Linked DNA regions of Gluconacetobacter diazotrophicus PA1 5. The main gene of each other region encodes a partner of the protein of the gene in region 2 in a complex. Links are inferred from orthologs where the notes say so. Each region holds a gene or a part of one and is shown on either strand. Other genes may lie near its edges.

Region 1 (5,063 bases), 2.3 Mb from region 2 along the record:
GCAGCGCGGCTGCAGACCCGGCGGCAGGCAGGGCTGGCGGCCTTCGTCGCCGGATTCGGCGCGTAGCCGGCCATGGATTTTTCATCGATCACGGTGCTGTGCATCGGGGACATCATGCTGGACCGTTTCGTCTATGGCGAAATGGAGCGCATTTCCCCCGAGGCCCCGGTGCCCGTCCTGCGGCTGGGCCGCACGCGCGAAATGCCCGGCGGCGTGGGCAACGTGGCCAACAACATCCTGTCGCTGGGCGGCCGGGCGATCCTGGTCGGCCTGGTGGGACGGGACACGCCGGGGCAGGCCCTGCGCGGCCTGCTGGGCCAGCGCCCGGGCCTGACCGACGCACTGGTCGAAACCGGCGCGCGGCCGACGATCTGCAAGACGCGCTTCATCGCCGCCAACCAGCAGGTCGTCCGCGCGGACGAGGAAAGCCGCCTGGCGCTGCAACCCGACGAGGCCACGTCCCTGATCGCCGCCATTGACGCCCATATCGGCGCGGCGGACATCGTCGTGCTGTCGGACTATGCCAAGGGAACCTGCGCCGACCCGGTGATCGCCCATGCCATCGCCACGGCGCGGGCGCGGGGGATCGCGGTGTTCGTCGATCCGAAATCGCGCGATTTCGCACGCTATCGCGGGGCGAGCTGCATCACGCCCAACGCCCGTGAACTGGCCCAGGCCACGGGCCTGCCCATCGATACCGACGCCGAGATCGAGCAGGCGGCCCGCGCGGCGATGGCCCGGGCCGACGCCGTCGCCATCCTGGCCACGCGGTCCGAGAAGGGCATGGCGCTGGTCGAGCGCGAGGGCGGGGTCCAGATCGTCCCGGCCCGCGCGCGCGAGGTCTTCGACGTGTCGGGCGCGGGCGACACCGTGATCGCCGCCCTGGCGCTGGCCGCGGGATCGGGCATGACGCTGGCCCAGGCGATGCACGTGGCCAATGCCGCCGCCGGGGTCGTGGTCGGCAAGCTGGGCACCGCGACGGCCGACATCGCCGAGGTCCTGGCCGAACTGAACGCCCAGGACGCCGATGCCATGGGCGGCACGCCGTCCCTGCTGTCGCGCGCGCAGGCGGCCGAGCAGGTCGCGCGCTGGAAGGCGCAGGGCCTGCGGGTCGGCTTCACCAACGGCTGTTTCGACATCATCCATCCCGGCCATGTCGCGCTGCTGGCGGCGGCCCGGAGGGCATGCGACCGGCTGATCGTGGCGCTGAACGACGATGCCAGCGTGGCGCGGCTGAAGGGCCCCGAACGCCCGGTCAACCCGCTGGAAGACCGGGCCCGGGTCATGGCGGCGATCCGCCACGTCGATGCCGTCGTCGCCTTCGGCGAGGACACGCCGCTGGAGTTGATCCGGCTGCTGTTGCCCGACGTGCTGGTCAAGGGCGCGGACTATCGCCCCGACCAGGTCGTGGGCGCGGACGTGGTGCGGCAGGCCGGCGGGCGCGTGGTGCTGGCCGACCTGGAAGACGGCAAATCGACCACCCGCACGATCGGCCGCATCCGTGCCGCCGGGGCGGCCGACCGATGACCGCCGACGGAATGGCCCCCGTCACCCCCCCCGCCGTGGCGGACGACAAAATCCGCCAGGCCCATGCCGCGTTCCGGTCGTGGCTGTTCGAGACCGCCCTGCCGGCATGGGGCGATGCCGGGTGCGACGGCACGGCGGACGACCCCGCCCGCTGGGGCGCGCAGGAACATCTGGCCCTGGACGGCCGGCCCGCCCGCCCGGGCTTCAAGCGCATGCGGGTGCAGGCGCGGCAGTTATATGCCTTCACCCGCGCCGCCCTGTACGGCTGGCCGGGCGGGGCGGAGCGGGCGCGCGGGATCTATCGCTTCATGCTGTCCGGGCTGCGGGCGGACGGCGGATGGGTGTCCCGCCTGACGCCGGAAGGCGCGGTGCTGGACCGCACGGCGGATCTGTACGACCTGGCCTTCATCCTCTTCGCCCTGTCGTGGTACGCGCGGCTGGATCGGTCCGGCGAGCCGGTGCGCCTGGCCCGCCGCACGGTCGCATGGCTGCGCGCCACGATGGCCACCGGTAATGGCGGGTTCCTGAACACCCTGCCGCGCACCGACGGCCCCCGTCAGCAGAACCCGCACATGCACCTGCTGGAAGCCGCGCTGGCGCTGTTCGAGACGACGGGCGACGACGCCGACGCCGCGCTGGCGCACGATCTGGTGGAACTGTTCCGCACCTGCCTGTTCGACGAGCGCGCCGGGACGCTGGGCGAATTCTTCACCGAATCCTGGCAGCCCGTTTCCGGCCTGGACGGCACGCTGGTCGAACCGGGCCATCAGTACGAATGGGTCTGGCTGCTGCATGAATATGGCCGCCTGACCGGCCGGACGCTGCCGGGCCACGCGCGCAGCCTGTTCGCCTTCGGCCGGCGGCACGGCGTGGACCCGGATACGGGGCTGGTCCGCGACGTGCTGACCCGCGACGGCGCCATCGTGCGCGGCGGCGCGCGCCTGTGGGCACAGACCGAGGCCCTGCGCGCGGAAATCGTCACGCACGGCCCGCAGGCGGACAACGGCGCCCAGATCGTGCGGATCGTGGACAACCTGCTGGGCCCCTATTTCACCGGCTGCCCGGCCGGAACATGGAACGACCAGCTGGATGCGGCAGGGCACCCGGTGGGCGACAAGATCCCGGCCAGTTCCTTCTACCATATCGTCGCGGGCTATGCGGAACTGGACCGGCTGGTGAACGAGGCCCGTCCGGGCGCGTGACGCTGCCGGGGAAGTTATCCCCGGCTTCCTCGGTTATCCACAACCGAAGGACCGCCCGGATCTGGTATGAGGGCGACGTGAACCAGATCAATTCCCCCCAAGACGAGTCCCAGTCCCGGGACGGTACCCTGCTGGGCCTGACGCAGCGGCAGCCCCCCGCCAACATCCAGGCGGAACAGGCGCTGCTGGGCGCGCTGCTGACCAACAACCGGGCGTACGACCGGGTATCGGACTTCCTGACCGGCGAGCATTTCGCCGATACCGTGAACGGGCGGATCTACGATTCCATCGCCCGCCGGATCGAGGCCGGGCAACTGGCCGACCCGGTGACCCTGCGCGGGGAATTCGAACATTCCGGCGTGCTGGACGGCGTGGGCGGCACGGCGTACCTGGCCCGCCTGCTGACGGCGATGGTCGGCATCATCAATGCCGGCGATTACGGCCGCGCCATCCATGACGCCTGGGTCCGCCGCCAGTTGATCGATATCGGCGAGACGGTAGTCAACAACGCCTTCGGCGCCCGGCCGGACCTGGACGGCGTGGACCAGATCGCCGCCAGCGAGGAAGCGCTGTTCCGCCTGGCCACCGACAAGGGGCAGGAGGGCGGCTTCACCAGCTTCGACCGCGCGCTGGCCGACGCGCTGGACGTGGCCGAGAAGGCATTCCACCGCACCGGCGATGTCGTGGGCCTGACCACCGGCCTGCGCGACCTGGACAAGAAGACGGGCGGCCTGCATCCGTCGGACCTGCTGATCCTGGCCGGCCGGCCGGCGATGGGCAAGACGGCGCTGGCGACCAAGATCGCCTTCAGCGCCGCGCGGGCCCTGCTGCGCGAGGCGCAGGAGGCCGCGCCGGGCACGCAGACCAAGGGATCGGTCGCGATCTTCTCGCTGGAAATGTCGGCCGAGCAGCTGGCCACCCGTATCCTGTCCGAACAGGCCAGCGTGTCGGGCGAGCGCATCCGGCGCGGCGAGATCGGGCAGAAGGAATTCGACCGCTTCGTCCACGTCACCCGCGAACTGGCGCAATTGCCGCTGCATATCGACGACACGCCGGCCATTTCGCTGTCGGCGATGCGCACCCGCTGCCGCCGCCTGGCCCGTACCAAGGGGCTGAGCCTGGTGGTGGTGGATTACCTGCAGCTGATGCGCCCATCGGTGGGCACGCGACCGGAAAGCCGCGTTCTGGAAATCTCGATGATCACTCAGGGGCTGAAGGCCATCGCCAAGGAACTGAGCGTGCCGGTGATCGCGCTGTCACAGCTCTCCCGCCAGGTCGAAAGCCGCGAGGACAAGCGCCCGATGCTGTCGGACCTGCGCGAATCCGGGTCGATCGAACAGGACGCCGACGCCGTCATGTTCGTCTATCGCGACCAGTATTACCTGCAGCAGCGCCAGCCCAAGGAAACGGCGTACGACTCGACGGACAAATACCAGACCGCGCTGGAGGACTGGCAGCGCAAGATGGACCTGGCCCATAACCGCGCCGAACTGATCCTGGAAAAACAGCGCCACGGGCCCACCGGCACCGTGCATCTGTTCTTCGAGGGCGAGTTCACCCGGTTCGGGGACCTGGACCTGGTCCATGAGTAACGGGGCACGTTCCTGGTCTAGTCCAGCACCCTGGGCACCGACTGCCCCCGCGTCAGATCGCCGATCCGCGCCACCGCCTCGTCCATCCGCGCCTCGGGCACCGCGACCACCAGATCCGCCCCCGTCGCGTCGAACGCTTCCTCTTCCACCACCGCGTCCAGCGCCCCCAGCCGGGCGCGCAGCAGGGCCAGGTCGGCGAAGCCGCAATGGAATGCCAGCCGGACCAGGGTCACGATCGGGGTCCGGGGCGCCAGGCGCAGGCATTCCGCCGCCGTGCCGCCATAGGCGCGGACCAGCCCCCCCGCCCCCAGCTTGATGCCGCCGAACCAGCGCGTCACCACCACCACGGTCCGGTCGAACCCCTGCCCGTCGATCACCTGCAGGATCGGCCGGCCCGCCGTGCCCCCGGGTTCGCCGGCATCGTCGCTGCGGTAATCCTGCCCGATGCGATAGGCCCAGCAGTTATGCGTGGCATCCGCGACGGACACCGCACGGACGAAATCCAGCGCCTCGGCCGGCGTCGCGACGGGCGCCGCCTGGGCCAGGAACACGCTCTTGCGGACCTCCTTCTCCAGCCGGGCGGGGGCTTCCAGCATCACGCGGCCCCCCGCCTGGCTGTCGGCCCGGCTGCCGCTCATGACCCGTCGTCGGCCGCGTCCCCGCCGCCGAACAGGGCCACCAGATCCCCCAGATGGCCGATTTCATTCAGGTGCAGCCCATCCGGCGCGACCAGGCGGGTATG
Region 2 (7,399 bases):
GGTGGCCAGGATGGTGAAGCCCATGTCCACCAGCCGGCGGGCCAGCGCCGGGATGGCGGCCTTGTCGCTGCGGCGCACCGACAGGAACACCACACCCGACAGCGGCAGCCGCACCCCGGCGGCAAGCTGCGACTTGGCGAAGGCCCGCTCGAACGACGCGTCCAGGCCCATCACCTCGCCGGTGGAGCGCATTTCCGGGCCCAGGATCGTGTCCACGTTGGGGAAGCGGTTGAAGGGGAACACCGCTTCCTTCACCGCGACGTGCGGCGCCACGGCGCGGTCGTCCAGCCGGAATTCCGACAGCCGTGCCCCGGCCATGACCCGCGCGCCGATCTTGGCCACCGGCACGCCGGTCGCCTTGGCGACGAAGGGCACGGTGCGCGAGGCGCGGGGATTGACCTCCAGGACGAAGATGTCCTGGTCCTTGATGGCGTACTGGACGTTCATCAGCCCGACGATGCCCAGTTCGCGGGCCATCGCCTCGGTCTGTTCCTTCAGTTCGGTGACGATGGCGGGCGAGAGGGTGTAGGGCGGCAGCGAGCAGGCGCTGTCGCCGGAATGGATGCCCGCTTCCTCGATATGTTCCATGACGCCGGCGACATAGACGGTGTGGCCGTCGGAAATGCAGTCCACATCGGCCTCGATCGCGTCGTTCAGGTAGCGGTCGATCAGCACCGGGCCCGAGGCGATGTCGTGCCCGGCCAGTTGCAGCGCCACGCGCATGTAGCGCTGCAGGCTGGCGCGGTCATGGACGATTTCCATCGCCCGGCCGCCCAGCACGTAGGACGGGCGGATCACGACGGGGTAGCCGATGCGCTCGGCCACGTCCTCGGCCTCGGCCGCCGTGCGGGCGATGCCGTTGTCCGGCTGGCGCAGGCCCAGCTTGTGCAGCATGGCCTGGAACCGCTCGCGGTCCTCGGCGCGGTCGATGGCGTCGGCCGGCGTGCCCAGCAGCGGAATGCCGGCGGCCTCCAGCGCGCGGGACAGCTTCAGCGGCGTCTGGCCGCCATACTGCACGATGCAGCCCAGCACGGTGCCGCTGGCCTGCTCGCGCCGGATCAGCGCGATCACGTCCTCTTCGGTCAGCGGCTCGAAATACAGGCGGTCCGAGGTGTCGTAGTCGGTCGAGACGGTCTCGGGGTTGCAGTTGACCATGATGGTCTCGAACCCGGCCTCGCGCAGCGCATAGGCGGCGTGGACGCAGCAATAGTCGAATTCGATCCCCTGGCCGATGCGGTTGGGACCGCCGCCCAGGATCACGATCTTGCGCCGGTCGGTCGGGTGGCTTTCGCAATCCGGCACGCCGAACCCGCCCTCGTAGGTCGAATACATATAGGGCGTGGCCGAGGCGAATTCGCCGGCGCAGGTGTCGATCCGCTTGTAGACGGGCGCGACCGCCAGCCGCGCGCGCAGGGACGCGACCTCGTGCGCGCCGGTGCCCGACAGGCGGCCGAGCTGCACGTCCGAGAAGCCCAGCGCCTTCAGCCGGCGCAGCGCCAGCGCGTCCTGGGGCAGGCCGTCGCGGACCACGGCATGTTCCGCCGCCACGATCTTCTGCAACTCGCGCAGGAACCAGGGCTCGAACCGGCAGGCGGCGTGGATTTCATCCACGCCCAGGCCGGCGCGCAACGCCTGGGCGGCCATCAGGATCCGTTCCGGCCGGGGCTGGGACAGGGCGGCGCGGAACGCGTCCTCGCCGCCGTCGCCCGGGGCCTCGACCGGGTCCAGCCCGGCCAGCCCGGTTTCCATCGAGCGCAGGCCCTTCTGCAGCGCCTCGGGGAACGAGCGGCCGATGGCCATCGCCTCGCCGACCGATTTCATGCTGGTGGACAGCAGGGCGGGGGTGCCGGGGAATTTCTCGAAGGTGAAGCGCGGGATCTTGACCACCACATAGTCGATGGTCGGCTCGAACGACGCCGGGGTCGAGCCCGTGATGTCGTTGGCCAGTTCGTCCAGCGTGTAGCCCACGGCCAGCTTGGCCGCGACCTTGGCGATGGGAAAGCCCGTGGCCTTGGACGCCAGCGCGGAGGAGCGCGAGACGCGGGGATTCATCTCGATGACCACCATGCGGCCGTCGGCGGGGTTGACGCCGAACTGCACGTTCGACCCGCCGGTATCGACGCCGATGGCGCGCAGGCACGCCAGCGAGGCGTCGCGCATGCGCTGGTATTCCTTGTCGGTCAGGGTCAGCGCCGGCGCGACGGTGATGGAATCGCCGGTATGCACGCCCATCGGATCGATGTTCTCGATCGAGCACACGATGATGCAGTTGTCCGCGCTGTCGCGGACGACCTCCATCTCGAACTCCTTCCAGCCCAGCACCGATTCCTCGATCAGCACCTCGGTGGTCGGGGACGCGTCGAGGCCCGAGGCCACGATCTGGTCGAATTCCTCGCGGTTATAGGCGATGCCGCCGCCCGAGCCGCCCATGGTGAACGAGGGACGGATGACCGCGGGCAGGCCGACCTGCTCCAGCGCCGCGCGGGCCTCGTCCAGCGTATGGGCGATCACGCTGCGCGGGCTTTCGATGCCGATCGCGTCCATCGCCTCGCGGAATTTCTGCCGGTCCTCGGCACGGTCGATGACTTCGGCGTCAGCGCCGATCAACTCCACCCCGTGTTCCTTCAGGAAGCCGGACTTGTCCAGCGCCATGGCGGTGTTCAGCGCCGTCTGGCCGCCCATGGTCGGCAGGATGGCGTCCGGCTTTTCGCGCAGGATGATCCGCTCGACGAATTCCGGGGTGATCGGCTCGACATAGGTCGCGTCCGCCAGTCCGGGATCGGTCATGATCGTGGCCGGGTTGGAATTGACCAGGATGACCCGGTACCCTTCCTCGCGCAGGGCCTTGCAGGCCTGGGCGCCGGAATAGTCGAATTCGCACGCCTGGCCGATGACGATCGGACCAGCGCCGATGATCAGGATGGAGCGGATATCTGTCCGTTTGGGCATGGTGTGCTGCTTTCAGACGGGTGCGTTGACGCGGTCGATCAGGGCGACGAAGCGGTCGAACAGATAATGGCTGTCCGACGGGCCGGGGCTGGCCTCGGGATGGTACTGGACCGAGAAGGCCGGATAGCGGTCGGAGGCGATGCCCTCGTTCGAGCCGTCGAACAGGCTGGTATGGGTCACGCGCACGTCGGCGGGCAGGCTGGATTCGTCCACCGCGAAGCCGTGATTCTGGCTCGTGATCTCGACCCGCCCGGTTCCCAGGTCCTTGACCGGCTGGTTGGCGCCGCGATGGCCGCGCGCCAGCTTGTAGGTGCGCGCGCCCAGCGCCTGCGCCAGCAACTGGTGGCCCAGGCAGATGCCGAAGACCGGCTTGCCGGCCTCCAGCACGCCGCGGATCGCCGGCACGGCATATTCGGCGGTCGCGGCCGGGTCGCCCGGGCCGTTGGACAGGAACACGCCGTCCGGCGCGTGGGCCAGGATCTGGTCCGCCGTGGCCGTGGCCGGCACGACCGTCACGTCGCAGCCCGCGCTGGCCAGGCAGCGCAGGATGTTGCGCTTGGCGCCGTAATCGACCGCGACCACGCGGCGGCGGCGCTCGGGCAGCGGGCAGGTGCCCGCGGGCCAGGTCCAGACGCCCTTGTCCCAGGAATAGGGGGCGGCGCAGGTCACGTCGCGGGCCAGGTCCATGCCTTCCAGCCCCGGCCATGCGGCGGCCTGGGCACGCAGGGCGTCCAGGTCGAACACGCCGTCGGCGGGGTAGGCCAGGATGGCGGTCTGCGGGCCGCCGTCGCGCACCCGCAGCGTGATGGCGCGGGTATCGACGCCGCAGATGCCCGGCACGCCCTGGCCGGCCAGCCAGGCGTCCAGCCCCTGCGTCGCGCGCCAGTTGGCGGGCTCGGTCAGGTCCTGCTTGACCGCCAGCCCGCGCGCGGCCACGCGGGGGGCTTCGTCGTCATCCGCGTTGGTGCCGACATTGCCGATATGGGGAAAGGTGAAGGTGATGATCTGCCCGGCGAAGGAGGGATCGGTCAGGGTTTCCTGATAGCCGGTCATGCCGGTGGAAAAGCACAGTTCGCCGATGGCGCTGCCGGCGGCCGGCGTATGCGCGCCGAAGCCGCGCCCCCACGCGACCGTGCCGTCGGCCAGGACCAGCGCGGCGGTGGCGCCTTCGGGGGGCTGGGTGGCGGGGGGTAACGGGGTCTCCGGCATCTGGGTCTCCGCTCGGTCGGACGCGCTGTCGGGTTGCAGGTCGGAAAGGCTGAGGCCGGTGTGGCGCAGGATGACCGTCCAATGCTTGGGCGGGATCGCGCGGGCCTGCCGCCATTTGCGGATGGCCTCGGTCCCGACGCCGGTCAGCCGGGCGGCATGATCCGCGCCGCCCAGACGCTCGATGATGGTCTCGATCGATATCGGCATGGCGAATTCTTCCTTCCGGGATTATCTCCTACCAGCGTCCCGATCGGCTGGGAAGAAAATTCCCACCCGGATCGACGGCAAATCGGTGGGAAAAATGTTCCGGCCCCTCGCCGGCGCCCGCCACTGGATCAGGAGAACGGGATCATGTCCCTGCGCGCGCGTTTCATGGAAGACCTCAAGGCGGCGATGAAGGCCGGGCAGTCCGGGCGCGTCGGCACCCTGCGCATGGTGAACGCCAGGCTGAAGGACGTCGACATCGGCGCCCGGGCCAAGGGTGGCGAGGTGGCGGAGGACGAGATCGTGTCCATGCTGCGCGGCATGATCAAGTCGCGCACCGAATCGGCGGCGATGTACCGCCAGGGCGGCCGCCCCGAACTGGCCGAGAAGGAAGAAGCCGAGATCGAGACGATTCGCGGCTACCTGCCCGCCGAGCTGGACGCCGCCACGCTGGAGGCGGCGACGCGCGAGGCGATCGCGGAACTGGGGGCGGCGTCGATGAAGGACATGGGCCGCGTCATGGCCGCGCTGAAGGCGCGCTTCGGCGCGGCACTGGATGCCGGCCGCGCCAGCGCCACCGTCAAGACGCTGCTGTCCGCCTGACGCGGTGGCGCTCGATCCCGCCTTTCTGGAGGAATTGCGTGCCCGCACGCCGATCGCCTCGGTGATCGGCCGCCGGACCAAGCTGGTCCGGTCGGGGAGGAACTGGAAGGCCTGCTGCCCCTTCCATGGCGAGAAGACGCCGTCATTCTACGTCTATGACGATCATTTCCACTGCTTCGGCTGTGGCGCGCATGGAGACGTCATTTCCTTCGTGATGCAGAGCGAGGGACGCTCCTTTCCCGAAGCGGTCGCCGAACTGGCGGGCGAGGCGGGGCTGGAGGTGCCGCGCGCCAGCCCGCGGGAGCGCGAGGCCGAGCAGCGCGCCCGGGGCCTGTCCGACGTGCTGGACCTGGTGCAGGCCGCCTGGGTGCGCCGGCTGCATGCGCCCGAGGGCCGGGCGGGCCTGGCCTACCTGCGCGGGCGGGGCCTGTCGGACGAGACGATCGCCGGCTTCGGGCTGGGCTGGTCCGGCGACGGGCGGGGCGGATTGCTGAACGAGTTGGCGCCGCACGGGGTCACGCCCGAGATGCTGGCGCAGGCCGGGCTGATGCGCGTGGACGAGGACGGGCGCCCGAAGGGGGAACTGTTCTTCAACCGCGTGACCTTCCCGATCCGCGACCGGCGGGGCAGCCTGGTCTCGTTCGGCGGGCGCATCCTGGGGGATGGGCAGCCGAAATACCTCAACGGGCCCGAGACCGCGCTGTTTTCCAAGCGGCGGACCCTGTTCGGCATGGATCGCGCCCGGGCCGCGCTGCGCACCGCGCGGCCGCGCGGGGCGCCGCCGGTCGAACTGGTGGTGGTCGAAGGCTACATGGACGTCATCGCCCTGCACCAGGCGGGGTTCCCCGGCGCGGTCGCGCCATTGGGCACCGCCCTGACGTCGGAACAGATGGAGGCGCTGTGGCAGATGGCGGCGGCCCCGATCCTGTGCTTCGACGGCGACGGGGCAGGGCAGCGCGCGGCGGTCAAGGCGGCGGAAACGGCGCTGCCGCTGCTGGATATCAACCGCACCCTGCGCTTCTGCGCCCTGCCGGAGGGCGAGGACCCCGACAGCCTGCTGCGCGGGCAGGGAAGCGGCGCGGTGGCGGCACTGCTGGAGGGCGCGCGGCCGATCGGCCACGTGCTGTTCGACCTGCTGACCCAGGGGGTACGCGACCCCGGGCCCGAGCAGCGCGCCGCGGTGCGCCGGCGCCTGGTCGAGGCGGCGGCGCTGATCGCGGACAAGGGGCTGGCGGCGGAATATCGCAGCACGCTGCTGGACCGCTTCTTCGAGACCTATCGCCGCCGTCCGGGCCAGGGGAAGCGTGCGGGCCAGGGCGGCCAGCGCGGGGACGGCAGGCAGGCGGGCGTGTCGTGGCCGGCCGGGTCCGCCCCGGCGCCGTTCGACGAAGCGGCCGCGGCGCAGGAGCGCATGCGCATCCTGACCGCGATCCTGCTGCGCCACCCCCATATCCTGCCCGAGGTCGAGGACGCCTATTGCCGCCTGGACCTGCCGCCCGCCCTGGCGCGGGTGCGGGCCGCGGTGATGGACCTGGCCGCGTCGGGCGACCTGACGGATGCGAAGGCGCTGGACCGGCGCCTGGACGAGGGCGGCCTGGCGGAGGAACGGATGGCGGTGGTGGCCGCCCGGCCGCTGCCGATGTCGCTGAGCGCGCCCGACGACCTGATGGCGGTCGACGTGGTGCAGGAATGGTGGCATTTTTTTGCCTTGCTGAATGTCCGGCAGTTCGGCGAAGATATCCGCCTGGACACCGAAAGCCTGTGCGCCGGCACGCTGGACGCGCGGTCGTGGGCCAGTTTGCGGACCCGGCTTCTGGCCTGGGAGGCGTTGCGGCGCGGGGATCTCACGCCCGGCGAAGGGTAAGGTTGCGCGTCGGCGCGCCATGCCGGGCCTTGACTTCCGCGAGTGAATCGACCACCTGCACCACACTGTAATTTGTCAGATGCGACAAAGTGGTCATTTCGTATCCGGTGGTTTACGCGCCCTGCGCGGCAACGCGACCGGACCGCGAAACAGGGCCGGCGACGCCGTTGCATGACACAGGCGAGGGCGCTTTAGCGGTTGAGGATAGGGCAGGCGATGGCGACAAAGACAGCCGCGGGTTCGGAAGCGACTGCTGGCGATCAGGACAACGACACCACTCTGCTGGATACCCAATCCGGAGCCGTCAAGAGACTGATCGCACGGGGCAAGGAACGGGGGTACATCACCTTCGACGAGCTGAACGCCGTCCTGCCCCAGGATCAGATGTCGTCGGAGCAGATCGAGGATGTGATGGCGGTCCTGTCCGAAATGGGCATCCAGGTCGTCGAGAACGAGGATAACGACGACAGCGAGGCCAATCGCGAGGAGAAGGCCGAGGAGGCCGACACCGAGGGCGAGGAAGCCGGGGGTGCCGCGGGCAACGTCGATACCGAGAGCCTGGGCCGTACC

The links. Proteins that work in one complex are often made in the same cells at the same time.
Region 1: the proteins of dnaG (region 2) and GDI_RS05350 are in contact, whole or in part, in a crystal structure (PDB 2R6A), measured with the Geobacillus stearothermophilus proteins. The link is inferred for Gluconacetobacter diazotrophicus PA1 5 from one-to-one orthologs. Residues at the interface, in WP_049624496.1 of Geobacillus stearothermophilus: Lys456, Leu457, Leu458, Pro459, Ala460, Asn463, Ala464, Leu467, Leu535, Leu536, Ile537, Ala538, Gln544, Glu545, Asp548, Tyr549, His552; in WP_033016901.1 of Geobacillus stearothermophilus: Ser13, Glu15, Ala16, Gln18, Glu91, Leu92, Asp94, Ala95, Val96, Pro97, Thr98, Ala99, Ala100, Asn101, Tyr104, Tyr105, Ile108.

What each region holds. Positions count from the first base shown.
Region 1 is NC_010125.1:1,124,395-1,129,457, forward strand. Bases 2,229-5,063 are described here. They hold GDI_RS05350 (replicative DNA helicase), read left to right. Parts: upstream 2,229-2,806; coding sequence 2,807-4,321; downstream 4,322-5,063. Other genes in these bases: GDI_RS05345 (AGE family epimerase/isomerase), read left to right, coding at 2,229-2,729; GDI_RS05355 (IMPACT family protein), read right to left, coding at 4,339-4,959; radA (DNA repair protein RadA), read right to left, coding at 4,956-5,063. In the rest of the region: gmk (guanylate kinase), read left to right, coding at 1-66; rfaE1 (D-glycero-beta-D-manno-heptose-7-phosphate kinase), read left to right, coding at 73-1,527; more of GDI_RS05345, read left to right, coding at 1,524-2,228. UniProt on the Escherichia coli protein: The main replicative DNA helicase, it participates in initiation and elongation during chromosome replication. Travels ahead of the DNA replisome, separating dsDNA into templates for DNA synthesis.
Region 2 is NC_010125.1:3,428,205-3,435,603, reverse strand. The notes cover bases 4,459-7,399. They hold dnaG (DNA primase), read left to right. Parts: upstream 4,459-4,969; coding sequence 4,970-6,829; downstream 6,830-7,399. Other genes in these bases: rpoD (RNA polymerase sigma factor RpoD), read left to right, coding at 7,046-7,399; GDI_RS15815 (GatB/YqeY domain-containing protein), read left to right, coding at 4,510-4,965. In the rest of the region: carB (carbamoyl-phosphate synthase large subunit), read right to left, coding at 1-2,949; carA (glutamine-hydrolyzing carbamoyl-phosphate synthase small subunit), read right to left, coding at 2,962-4,365. UniProt on the Escherichia coli protein: RNA polymerase that catalyzes the synthesis of short RNA molecules used as primers for DNA polymerase during DNA replication.